2 regions of the Streptomyces sp. NPDC101234 genome follow, and region 2 is predicted to be linked to the other one. Evidence: riboswitches for the same ligand, from Rfam matches in the RefSeq annotation. Region 2 holds a riboswitch; the other holds the start of a gene.
What was found. A riboswitch is a leader RNA that binds a small molecule or an ion and turns the genes downstream of it on or off. The one in region 2 is predicted to bind glycine.
Positions count from the first base shown of each region.

Region 1: it holds a riboswitch for glycine, as region 2 does, so the genes downstream of both, gcvT (glycine cleavage system aminomethyltransferase GcvT) here and gcvP (aminomethyl-transferring glycine dehydrogenase) in region 2, are expected to answer to the same signal.

Region 1 covers NZ_JBIWOA010000012.1:246,869-253,091, reverse strand. Annotated here, with positions in the region: gene glyA (serine hydroxymethyltransferase) at 1-389, opposite strand, end outside; gene gcvH (glycine cleavage system protein GcvH) at 431-808, opposite strand; gene gcvT (glycine cleavage system aminomethyltransferase GcvT) at 906-2,033, opposite strand; glycine riboswitch at 2,196-2,293, opposite strand; gene ACIRR9_RS23405 (AAA family ATPase) at 2,450-3,163, shown strand; gene ACIRR9_RS23400 (enhanced serine sensitivity protein SseB) at 3,449-4,240, shown strand; gene ACIRR9_RS23395 (enhanced serine sensitivity protein SseB C-terminal domain-containing protein) at 4,441-5,196, shown strand; gene ACIRR9_RS23390 (ABC transporter permease) at 5,599-6,223, shown strand, end outside.
Region 2 covers NZ_JBIWOA010000021.1:9,019-15,241, forward strand. Annotated here, with positions in the region: gene ACIRR9_RS32995 (DNA polymerase IV) at 14-1,366, shown strand; gene ACIRR9_RS33000 (PRC-barrel domain-containing protein) at 1,417-1,797, opposite strand; glycine riboswitch at 1,912-2,005, shown strand; gene gcvP (aminomethyl-transferring glycine dehydrogenase) at 2,180-5,065, shown strand; gene ACIRR9_RS33010 (ABC transporter ATP-binding protein) at 5,119-6,174, opposite strand; gene ACIRR9_RS33015 (ABC transporter permease) at 6,181-6,223, opposite strand, start outside.

The DNA.
Region 1 (6,223 bases), on a different contig from region 2:
CCGTGGGTCAGGTGACCGCCGTGGGCGAGGTCCAGGCCGAGGATGGTGTCCCCGGGCTGGGCCAGCGCGAACAGGGCCGCCTGGTTGGCGGAGGCACCCGAGTGCGGCTGCACGTTCGCGTACTCGGCGCCGAACAGCTCCTTCACCCGGTCGATGGCGATCTGCTCGGTGACGTCGACGTGCTCACAGCCGCCGTAGTAGCGGCGGCCCGGGTAGCCCTCGGCGTACTTGTTGGTGAGGACCGAACCCTGCGCCTCCATGACGGCGAGCGGAGCGAAGTTCTCCGAGGCGATCATCTCGAGCGTGGACTGCTGGCGCTCCAGCTCGGCGTCGACCGCGGCGGCGACCTCCGGGTCGAGCTCGTGCAGGGGCGTGTTCAGAAGGGACATCTGGTTCTGTGACTCCTGTTTCTGCGACTTCCTACGACGCCTCAGCCGGCGGTGAAGGCGGTGTACTCGTCGGCGGAGAGCAGCTCCTCCGGCTCGCCCGCGACGCGCACCCTGAACAGCCAGCCGCCCTCGAAGGGGGCGGAGTTGACCAGAGAGGGGTCCTCCACGACGTCCTCGTTGACCGCGGTGATCTCGCCGTCGACCGGCGAGTACAGGTCGGACACCGACTTGGTCGACTCCAGTTCGCCGCAGGACTCGCCCGCGGTCACCGTGTCGCCGACCTCCGGAAGCTGGACGAAGACGACGTCACCGAGCGCGTTGGCCGCGTGCTCGGTGATGCCGACCGTCGCCACGCCGTCCTCGGCGGCCGACAGCCACTCGTGCTCCTTGCTGTAACGCAGCTGCTGGGGGTTGCTCATGGCCTGAATTCTCCTGTACGCGAGGGAGTGCTGGTGAAGGGGGGACTGCTGGAAACGTGCCTGATCAGCGAGGATGTGCGCAGGGTCACGCCGGTGGCTACTTCTGGCGCTTGTAGAAGGGCAGCGCCACGACCTCGTACGGCTCGTGGCTGCCCCGGATGTCGACGCCGACCCCCGCCGTGCCCGGCGCCGAGTGCGCCGCGTCGACGTACGCCATCGCGATCGGCCTGCCCAGCGTGGGGGAGGGGGCGCCGGAGGTGACCTCGCCGATCACCTCGCCGCCTGCCACCACCGGGTACCCGGCGCGCGGCACGCGACGCCCCTCGGCGACCAGGCCGACGAGCACCCGCGGCGGGTTCTGCCCGGCACGGGCCGCCGCCTCGGTGAGCGCCTCGCGCCCCACGAAGTCGCCCTCCTTCTCGAACTTCACCACCCGGCCCAGCCCGGCGTCGAAGGGGGTCAGCTCCGTGGTCAGCTCGTGCCCGTACAGCGGCATGCCCGCCTCCAGGCGCAGGGTGTCCCGGCAGGACAGCCCGCAGGGCACCAGGCCGACCGTGGAACCCGCCTCGGTCAGCGCCTGCCACAGCTCCACCGCGTGCTCCGGCTTCACGAACAGCTCGAAGCCGTCCTCGCCGGTGTAGCCGGTGCGCGCGATCAGCGCCGGGACCCCGGCGACGGTGCCGGGCAGCCCGGCGTAGTACTTCAGGCCGTCCAGGTCGGCGTCGGTCAGCGACTTCAGGATCCCGGGCGACTCCGGCCCCTGGACGGCGATCAGCGCGTACGCGTCCCGGTCGTCCCGCACCTCGGCGCCGAACCCGGCAGCACGCTCCCGCAGGGCGTCGAGGACGACCTGGGCGTTGGAGGCGTTGGCGACGACCAGGTACTCGGTCTCGGCCAGCCGGTAGACGATCAGGTCGTCCAGGATGCCGCCGTCGGCCCGGCAGATCATGGTGTAGCGGGCGCGGCCCACGCCGACGGAGGCGATGTTGCCGACCAGGGCGTGGTTCAGCAGGGCGGCCGCGTCCGGGCCGGTCACGGTGATCTCGCCCATGTGGGAGAGGTCGAAGAGCCCGGCCCTGGTCCGTACCGCGACATGCTCGTCGCGCTCGGAGCCGTAGCGCAGGGGCATGTCCCAGCCGGCGAAGTCGGTCATGGTCGCGCCGAGCGAGCGGTGCAGGGCGTCGAGTGCGGTACGGCGGGGTCCAGCGGAATCGGTACTGCTCATCGGTCGGTCGTCTCCCAAGGGCCCAGAGGGCATGACAGAACGGGCGAGGTCGTTCCTCCCCATCTGTCATCGGAACCTGAGAGGTTCGCCCTGACCGCAGAGCGGTCATGGCTTGCACCTTGGGTGGGGCCGCCGACACGGCGGCCCGCTTTTCAGATGTGCCTCGCCCGCGCGGTAACGGGGCCTGAGAGATTCAAGGGAGGGACTTGCTCCTTCGGCGCCCCAGCGAAGACTGCTGGGGACTCTCCCGCGCGGATTCAAACGGCCGGTATGCAGTTGGCGCGGACATCATTGCATGCCCGCCCGGCCTTTGTGACAGGGCTGTGGCGGGAAGCGGACCGAACCGCGAGACACCGTGCATTACCTTTTCTTTACGTTAAGTGGGGAGAACCTTTCCTGAACCCCCGGGGAGGACGATCACGGTGACAAGGACGACCACGGCATACGCGACCACGACGGGCATCGCCCTGCCCGGACAGCCGACGGCCCCGGCCCGCGAGCGGTGCGGCGAACTCCCCCACGCTCGGCTGCGCTCGCGCGGGGGGACCCCCATCGCACCGGTCGTCCGCGACCTGCGCGACCGCGCCGGGCGCAGCCCGCACGGTCTCCTCTTCGGCCCGCGCGACCTGGTCGTGGTCACCGGCCTGCCCGGCAGCGGCAAGTCCACCCTGATGCACCGCACCGTCCAGGGCATACGCGTCGACTCCCAGGACACCCGCGACCGCTGGGACGACCGCCTGGCCCGCTTCCTGCCGTACGCCGTCTACCGCCCGCTGGTGCGGCTCGCCCACTACGCCGGACTGCGCCGCGCGCTGCGCACCGGCGAGGGCGTGGTGGTGCACGACTGCGGCACGCAGGCCTGGGTACGGGACTGGCTGGCCCGGGAGGCACACCGCCGTGGCGGCACCCTGCACCTGCTCCTCCTCGACGTCACCCCGGGCACGGCCCTCGACGGCCAGCGCGAGCGCGGCCGGGGCGTCTCCCGGTACGCGTTCCTGCGCCACCGCAGGGCGGCCGGCCGTCTGCTGCGCGCGGCGGAGAAGGGAGAACTGCCCGAGGGCGTCGGCTCGGCGGTACTGCTCGACCGGGCTGCGGCGGACGTACTCCACCGAATCGGCTTCGAACGCTGAACCGACTGGTGGGGCCGAAGTCTGAACAGGCCGGGCGGGCCGAGTGTCGAATCGGCCGGGCGGGCCGAGTGTCGAATCGGCCGGGCGGGCCGAGTGTCGAATCAGCCGGGCGAGTCGAGTGCTGCGTCGGCTGGTGGGGCCGAGTGTCGAAGTGGCCGGGTGGGTCGAGCGTTGCGTCGGTCTGCCGGGCCGGGTGCCGTGCAGGTCGTATCGGCTGCTGGTTTTGTCGGCGCCACCCGCTAGCCTTTCCAGCCTCACCAGTGGTTCCCAGCAGGCGGTAGGCAGATGGACTTCCCGGCGGAATTTCCCGCGGACTTCCCGGCACAGGCACACCCCCACCCGCACGGCGGTTGGCCCGGCAATGAACTGGAGGAGGTCCTGTCGGCCTCCCTCGGCGTGCCCGCGGCGGCGGCCCGGCTCATCGAGGTACTGAGCCGGAGCTTCCTGTGGATCCCGCTGCCGGAGGGCGGCGGCCCGCACAGCGGTGCGCTGGACCTGCCCACCACGGAGATCGAGGGCCAGGTGTATGTGCCGGTCTTCAGCTCCGAGGAGCAGTTCCGGCTGGTCGTCGGCGCCCATCTGTCGTACACGATCGCCCCCGCCGTCGAGTTCGCCCGCGGCCTGCCCCCGCAGGTCGGCCTCGCCGTGAACCCCGGGGGAGTGGTCGGCGTCCCGCTGCCGCCGGAGGGGGTGGCCGAGCTGTGCCGCTCGCGCCGCACCGAACTGGACGGCCCCGCCTCGGGCGGCCGGGTCCGCCTCTTCGAGCCCGACTGGCAGGACGACCCGATGGACTTCCTGGCCGCGGCGTCGGCGGAGTTCGCCGCGATCGGCGTGGTCGCCACGGCCCGCCGCTGCCTGGCCGCGATCGAGACGGCCGACCCGGTGATGTTCGTGGGCGTCGAACTCAGCCAGTGGGAGGGCGACCTGCGGGCACTGCCGCTGCAGGCACTGGGTGCCGCGCTGGGCCGGGTGCCGGTGAAGTGGCCGGTCAACCTGGTCCTGCTGGACGTGGCGGACGACCCGGTGGCGCACTGGATGCGGGACAACGTCCGTCCCTTCTACCAATACGGTCACTGAAGGCGCCCTGTAAGGGGTCCGGGGCCGTACCGGTGTGCGGCTCCACCGCGTGGGCGCGACCAGCCACCACGAAACCCGTACTCGCGCACGACCAATCGGCCCCCACCTCCTGGGCGCTTAAGCTGTCACCACACGCGGGGCAACTCTTCGAAGGGGCGGTACGACAGGTGAGCGCGAGCCTCAGCGGCAGCGTCGAGCACATGCTGCGCCAGGTGACCCCCGGGCGCTACGACGCCTACGAGGCACTCCTCCGCGCCCTCGCCACGCCCTCCTCCGGCCAGGTCTGGATGCTGCTCTGGCACGGCCAGGCCGGCTCCCCCGACGCCCAGTACGGAAACATGGAGGTCGACGGCCACGGCTACGCGCCCTGCGTGACCTCGGCCCAGGAACTCTCGGCGAGCGGCTGGAACCGCTCGTACGAGGTGGTCGACGGCGTCGACGTGGCCCGCACGCTCTACCCCGACCGCTACGGCCTCTGGCTCAACCCGCACGCCCCGGGCGGCGGCGTCGGCATCCCCTGGCTGGACCTGCGCCGTATCGCGGCGGGACTGGACCGCCAGCCCGCGGGGCCGCTCAGTCTGTCGGACCCGGCGATCGAGGTCCCGCAGTTCTACGCGCTGCTGTCGCAGAACGCCCACCGCACCCCTGCGGTCCGCTCGCTCCGGCGGGCCTGGGTGCAGCCGGCGCTCGGGGCGCCGTACCTCGCGATCGGTCTCGAGGTGTACGACACCTCGCCGCCGGCGGTCGACTCGGTGCGGGCGATGATGCAGCAGTCGATCGGGGCGGTGCCGGACGGGCTGCCGGTGTCGACGGTCGCGATGACGGACGAGTTCGATCCGGTGGTGATGTGGATGAGGGCGGCCGCACGGCCGTTCTACGACCGTGAGGCGCATGCGGCGTTGCCGCCGGCTCCGGTGGCGGGGTACGGGTATCCGCCCGCCCAGAGTGGTTACTAGAGTCGTACGGCGGCCGCGGGCCGGCGGGGGCCGGTCGCAGGTTCCCCGCGCTTCTGTCGGGGTGCTGCGGCCAACGCAGTTGAGACGGTTCACAAGTTTTACGTAACGAACACATTTCTCCGCGCGTAGATCACGATGGAACGTTCCGTTCCGCCCAGTTTGCACCTTCTGCCCCAACTGACCCGCGTCCGGCGGGCGTTACCCACTGTTCGGATAACGGAATCCATCGGACTGCATCACGGTTGCGCATACTTTCCCCGTGAGATCTGGCGGGTGATCGCGACGACGCTGAAGACTCGCCTGTCAGACATGAGGTTTAAACCTCGTGATCGAGCAAGTCGACAAAGCCGCAATCCGCGGCTGGGGTAGGCCGGTCACCACCGGCGAGAGGGGTCGCTCACCGTGACCGCACCGATCGAGACCACCGGGGCGGCAGCCGAGGCACAGCCGGAGGCTGTGCTGGAGGGTGCCGGCAAGGGGCAGATCGAGGGCCGTTCCCTCGGGCAGATCGCCTGGACCCGGTTCAAGAAGGACAAGGTCGCCGTCGCGGGTGGCGTGATCGTCGTCCTGCTGATCCTCGTCGCGATCCTCGCCCGCCCCATCCAGGCCCTCTTCGGTCTCGACCCCAACGCCTTCCACCAGGACCTGATCGACGCCAACACCTCGCTGCCCAACGGCGGCTGGGGCGGCATGAGCCTGAGCCACCCGCTGGGCGTGGACCCCAAGTTCGGCCGGGACATCGCCACCCGCATCCTGGAGGGCTCCTGGGTGTCGCTGGTGGTCGCCTTCGGCTCCACCATCCTGTCCAACGTGATCGGCGCGATCATGGGTGTCGTCGCCGGTTACTACGGCGGCCGCGTGGACACGGTCATCAGCCGGCTGATGGACACCTTCCTCGCCTTCCCCCTCCTGCTGTTCGCGATCGCCATCTCCGCCACCCTGCAGGGCGGCGCCTTCGGCCTGAACGGACTGCCGCTGCACCTGAGCGTGCTCATCTTCGTCATCGGCTTCTTCAACTGGCCCTACC
Region 2 (6,223 bases):
CAGCATCGGACATGTGAGAAACGCGCCCACGATCCTGCATCTCGACATGGATGCCTTCTTCGCCTCGGTGGAGCAGGCGTCCAAGCCGAGTCTGCGCGGGAAGGCCGTGATCGTGGGCGGGCTCGGACCACGCGGCGTGGTGGCCACCGCGTCGTACGAGGCCCGGGTGTTCGGGGTGCACTCCGCGATGCCGATGGCCCAGGCACGCAGGCTGGCGCCGAACGCCGCGTATCTCGTGCCGCGCTTCGGGCTGTACCGGTTGATCAGCGAGCAGGTGATGGGGCTGCTGCGCGCGCTGTCGCCGCTGGTGGAGCCGCTGAGCCTGGACGAGGCGTTCGTGGATCTGGAGGCCGCCGGGGCGGCCTGGGACGGGCCGTCGGCGCGATCGGTGGGGGAGAGGCTGCGCGCGGACATACGGGCCGTCACGGCGCTCTCCGGGTCCGTCGGGCTCGCCGCCTCCAAGATGCTCGCGAAGATCGCCTCCGAGCAGGCCAAGCCGGACGGTCTGGTGCTGATCGAGCCGGGTACGGAGCGGGCGATGCTGGGGCCGATGCCGGTGCGGACGCTGCCGGGGGTGGGGCCGGCGACGGGGGACCATCTGCGGCGGGCCGGCATCACCACCGTCGAGGAGATCGCCGAGGCGGGCGAGGACGAGCTGGTGCGGCTGCTGGGCAAGGCGCACGGACATGGGCTGTACGCGATGGCGCTGGCGCACGACGAGCGGCCCGTGGTGGCCGAGCGCGAGACCAAGTCGGTGTCCGTCGAGGACACGTACGACGTGGACATCCACGACCGGGTGCGGGTGGGGCTGGAGGTGCAGCGGCTGGCCGACCGGTGTGTACGGCGGCTGCGGGAGGCCGGACTGTCGGGACGCACGATCGTGCTGAAGGTGCGGCGGTACGACTTCTCGACGCTGACCCGTTCGGAGACGCTCAGAGGGCCCACCGATGACCCGGCGGTGGTGCGGGAGGCGGCAGCACGGTTGCTGGACTCGGTGGACACGACGGGGGGTGTGCGGTTGCTGGGGGTAGGGGTGTCGGGGCTGGCCGACTACACGCAGGAGGACCTGTTCGCGCAGGCGGCGGCCGAAGAGGGGACGGACGGCCTGGCGGAGGAGGCCGTCCCCGAGCCCGTCGCCGAGCAGGAGGAGGCCGCCGAGCGGCGCTGGCGTGCGGGACACGATGTGCGGCATACCGAGTACGGACACGGATGGGTGCAGGGGAGCGGCCTGGGCAGGGTGACGGTGCGCTTCGAGACGCCGGGGTCGCCGGTGCCGGGGAGGGTGCGGACGTTCCGGGTCGACGACCCCGAACTGGAGCCGGCGGATCCGTTGCCGCTGGTGCCGGGAGGACAGCGGGTGCCGTGAGCGGGGCACTCATCCGCAGGCGTCCGACGGCCTGGCGCCCCCTTCGGCGCTCACGCCCCCGCGTCCTCCGTTCCCGCCAGCTTGCCGAAGTCGTGGTCCGGGTGGTCCGGGGGCGGGGCGGTCGTGTCCAGGCCGTAGTGGTGGTAGAGCTGGAGTTCCTGCTCCGGGGACAGATGGCGGCCGACGCCGAAGTCGGGCGCGTCTTTGATCAGAGCGCGGTCGAAGGGGACCTGGAGGGTGCCCTCGACCAGTTCGCTGGGCTCCAGGGGCACGAAGGCGTCCCGGGAGAACAGGCCGGTGCGTATGGCCGCCCACTCCGGCACTCCGGTCGCGTCGTCGAGGTACACCTCGTCGATCGTGCCGATCTTCGTGCCGTTGCGGTCGAACGCCTTGCGGCCGATCAGGTTGCGCGGATCGATGTCGGTCTGCACGGGCCCTCCACTTGGTCGCAACTCATCCGTAAGCACTACAAAAGAGCACATTCAAGGAGGCGGCCACTCGAAGGCCCGTGCGTTGCCCTCGCTGGTAGGCTGGCAAGCGGCTGCTGACCCCGTGCGGGAGAGTCCTCCGGGCAACCGGAGGCGCCGAAGGAGCAAATCCTCCCCGGAATCTCTCAGGCCCACGTACCGCATGGACGAGGTCACTCTGGAAAGCAGGGCGGGTGTCGACGGTGTCCGCCCTCACCGACGGTGAAAGCCGGAGCCTTCGGGTATCCGGTGAAGCTCTCAGGTTGAGATGACAGAGGGGGAGGCCGTCGGGGTACCCGCGCCGGGGTACCCCTCAAAGGTCGCGTCAGACCAGGAGGCCTCCGCCATGACCGCCCACCGCCCTTCGCTTTCCGAACTCGAACAGGGGATCCCGTTCGAGCAGCGTCATATCGGGCCCGATCACGAGGCCCAGGCGAAGATGCTCGCCCAGGTCGGGTACGGCTCGCTGGACGAGCTGACCGCCGCCGCCGTGCCGGACGTGATCAAGAACGCCGACTCCCTGGAGCTGCCGGGAGCCCGCACCGAAGCCGAGGTGCTGGCCGAGCTGCGCTCGCTCGCCGACCGCAACCAGGTGCTCGACTCGATGATCGGGCTGGGGTACCACGGGACCTTCACACCGCCCGTCATCCTGCGCAACGTCATGGAGAACCCCGCCTGGTACACGGCCTACACGCCGTACCAGCCGGAGATCTCCCAGGGCCGGCTGGAGGCCCTGCTGAACTTCCAGACGGTGGTCGCCGACCTCACCGGGCTGCCCACCTCGGGTGCCTCGCTGCTCGACGAGGGCACGGCCGCGGCCGAGGCCATGTCCCTGTCGCTGCGCATGGGCAAGAACAAGAAGGGCGTCTTCGTCGTGGACGCGGACGCGCTGCCGCAGACCATCGCGGTGATCGAGACGCGGGCCGAGCCGACGGGCGTGGAGGTCGTCGTCGCCGACCTGAGCGACGGCATCCCGGCCGACCTCGCCGCGCGTGAGATCAACGGCGTGCTCATCCAGTACCCCGGCGCCTCCGGTGCCGTACGCGACATCAAGCCGGTCGTCGAGCAGGCGCACGAGCTGGGCGCGCTCGTCACCGTCGCCGCCGACCTGCTCGCACTGACCCTGCTGACCTCGCCGGGCGAGCTGGGCGCCGACATCGCCGTCGGTACGACCCAGCGGTTCGGTGTGCCGATGGGCTTCGGCGGTCCGCACGCCGGCTACATGGCGGTCCGCGAGAAGTTCGCCCGCAGCCTGCCCGGGCGGCTCGTGGGCGTGTCCGTGGACGCCGACGGGCACAAGGCCTACCGGCTGGCCCTGCAGACCCGTGAGCAGCACATCCGGCGCGAGAAGGCCACCAGCAACATCTGCACCGCGCAGGTGCTGCTCGCCGTGATGGCCGGCATGTACGCCGTCTACCACGGGCCCGAGGGGCTCAAGGCCATCGCGCAGCGCACGCACCGGTACGCCACGATCCTCGCCGCCGGGCTCAGGGCCGGCGGGGTCGAGATCGTGCACGGCGCCTACTTCGACACCCTCACCGCGCGCGTGCCCGGCAAGGCCGCCGAGGTCGTCGCCGCAGCCCGGCAGGGCGGGGTCAACCTGCGGCTCGTCGACGCCGACCACGTCTCCATGGCCTGCGACGAGACCACCACCCGCGCCCAGCTCGGCGCCGTGTGGACGGCGTTCGGAGTCGAGGGCGACGTCGAGGCGCTGGACGAGGCCGCCGAGGACACCCTGCCCGAGGCGCTGCTGCGCGGCGACGGCTACCTGACCCACCCCGTCTTCCACGACCACCGTTCCGAGACCGCGATGCTGCGCTATCTGCGCAGGCTCGCCGACCGGGACTACGCGCTGGACCGGGGCATGATCCCGCTGGGCTCCTGCACCATGAAGCTCAACGCGACCACCGAGATGGAGCCGGTCACCTGGCCCGAGTTCGGCCAGCTGCACCCCTTCGCGCCCGCCGAGCAGGCACAGGGCTATCTGACCCTCATCCACGAGCTGGAGGATCGGCTCGCCGAGGTCACCGGGTACGACAAGGTCTCGCTCCAGCCCAACGCCGGATCGCAGGGCGAACTGGCCGGACTGCTAGCCGTACGCGCCTACCACCGGGCCAACGGCGACGCGCAGCGGACCGTGTGCCTGATCCCGTCCTCCGCGCACGGCACCAACGCCGCCAGCGCCGTCATGGCCGGGATGAAGGTCGTCGTCGTGAAGACCGCCGGGGACGGCGAGGTCGACGTCGAGGACCTCCGGGCGAAGATCGCACAGCACCGCGACGAGCTGGCCGTGCTGATGATCACCTATCCGTCGACGCACGGTGTGTTCGAGGAGCACGTCGCCGACATCTGTGCCCAGGTGCACGAGGCCGGCGGCCAGGTGTACGTCGACGGCGCCAACCTGAACGCCCTGGTCGGGGTTGCCAAGCCGGGCCACTTCGGCGGTGACGTCTCGCACCTCAACCTGCACAAGACCTTCTGCATCCCGCACGGCGGCGGCGGCCCGGGCGTCGGCCCGGTGGCCGTACGGGCCCACCTGGCGCCGTACCTGCCCAACCACCCGCTGCAGCCCGCCGCCGGGCCGGAGACGGGCGTCGGACCCATCTCGGCCGCGCCGTGGGGCTCCGCGGGGATCCTGCCGATCTCGTGGGCCTACGTCCGGCTCATGGGCGGCGAGGGCCTGAAGCGCGCCACCCAGGTGGCCGTCCTCAGCGCCAACTACGTCGCCAAGCGGCTGGAGCCGCACTTCCCCGTGCTCTACACCGGTCCCGGCGGGCTGGTCGCGCACGAGTGCATCATCGATCTGCGGCCGCTGACCAAGGCGACCGGTGTGAGCGTCGACGACGTCGCCAAGCGGCTGATCGACTACGGCTTCCACGCGCCCACCATGTCGTTCCCGGTGGCCGGCACGCTGATGATCGAGCCGACCGAGTCCGAGGACCTCGGCGAGCTGGACCGGTTCTGCGAGGCGATGATCGCCATCCGCGCGGAGATCGACAAGGTCGGCGCCGGGGAGTGGACCGCCGACGACAACCCGCTGCGGGGTGCTCCGCACACCGCCGGTGCGCTCGGTGGGGAGTGGAAGCACGGCTACACCCGGGAAGAGGCCGTCTTCCCGGCCGGGGTGTCCGCCGCCGACAAGTACTGGCCGCCGGTGCGCCGGATCGACCAGGCCTTCGGTGACCGGAACCTGGTGTGCTCGTGCCCGCCGCTGGACGCGTACGAGGACTGATCCGGTACGGACCTGGCAGAGGAGGCCCCGCTTCGGCGGGGCCTCCCGTGCGTCTACGCCGGGTACGCGTGCGTCTGGGTGGCCTTCACCGTCGCCCAGACCGTGGCGCCGGGGTGCAGGTCCAGTTCGGCCGCGGCGACCGTGGTGAGGTCGGCGGCGAGGGGGAGTTCGCCGGTCAGGTCGGCGCGGATCTGGTCGCCGTGGGTTTCGAGGCCGGCGACCTCGCAGCGCCAGAGGTTGCGGGCGCTGGCGCCGGTGGGGCGGTCCCGGAAGAGGGTGACGGCGCTCGGCGGGAACGCGACGAAGGCGTCACCGGCGAGGTCCTCCGTGGTGCTGATCGAGGGGCCCGCCTCCAGTTTGACCGTGTGGCCCTCGGCCCGGCCCCGGTAGAGGTTGAGGCCGACCAGATGGGCGATGTAGTCGGTGCGCGGGTGGCGGGCGATGTCGGCGGGGGTGCCCTCCTGGACGACCCGGCCCTGTTCGATGACGACCAGGCGGTCGGCCAGCACCATGGCGTCCAGCGGGTCGTGGGTGACCAGGACGGCCACGGCCTCGAACTCGGCCAGATGGCGGCGGAGCTGGGACCGCACGTCCAGGCGGGTACGGGCGTCCAGCGCGGCCAAGGGTTCGTCCAGGAGCAGCAGGCGGGGGCGGGTGGCCAGGGCACGGGCCAGCGCGACGCGCTGCGCCTGGCCGCCGGAGAGACGGCGGGGCTTGGCGCCGGCGTGCTCGGCGAGGCCCATACGGTCCAGCCACTTGGCGGCCTGGGCACGGGACTCTGCCTTGGTCGCGCCGTGGCAGCGGGGGCCGAAGGCGACGTTGTCGAGGGCCGTGAGGTGGGGGAAGAGGAGGTAGTCCTGGAAGACGACGCCCACCGGGCGGGATTCGGGCGGTGTCCCGTCCAACTCCTCGCCGTCGAGCCGGAGACGGCCGGAGGTGAGGGGGGTCAGGCCGGCGAGGGCGCGGAGGGCGGTGGTCTTGCCCGCGCCGTTGGGGCCCAGCAGGGCGACGACCTCGCCGGGGGCGGCGGTGAGGGTGAGATCGAGGTGGAAGGCGGGGCGGGCCACGACGAGATGCGCGTCGAGGCCGTCGGGGATCGGGTCTGTCATTTTTCCTTACGCCCCCGCCATCCACCGGTCCCGCAACCCCGCGAGCACC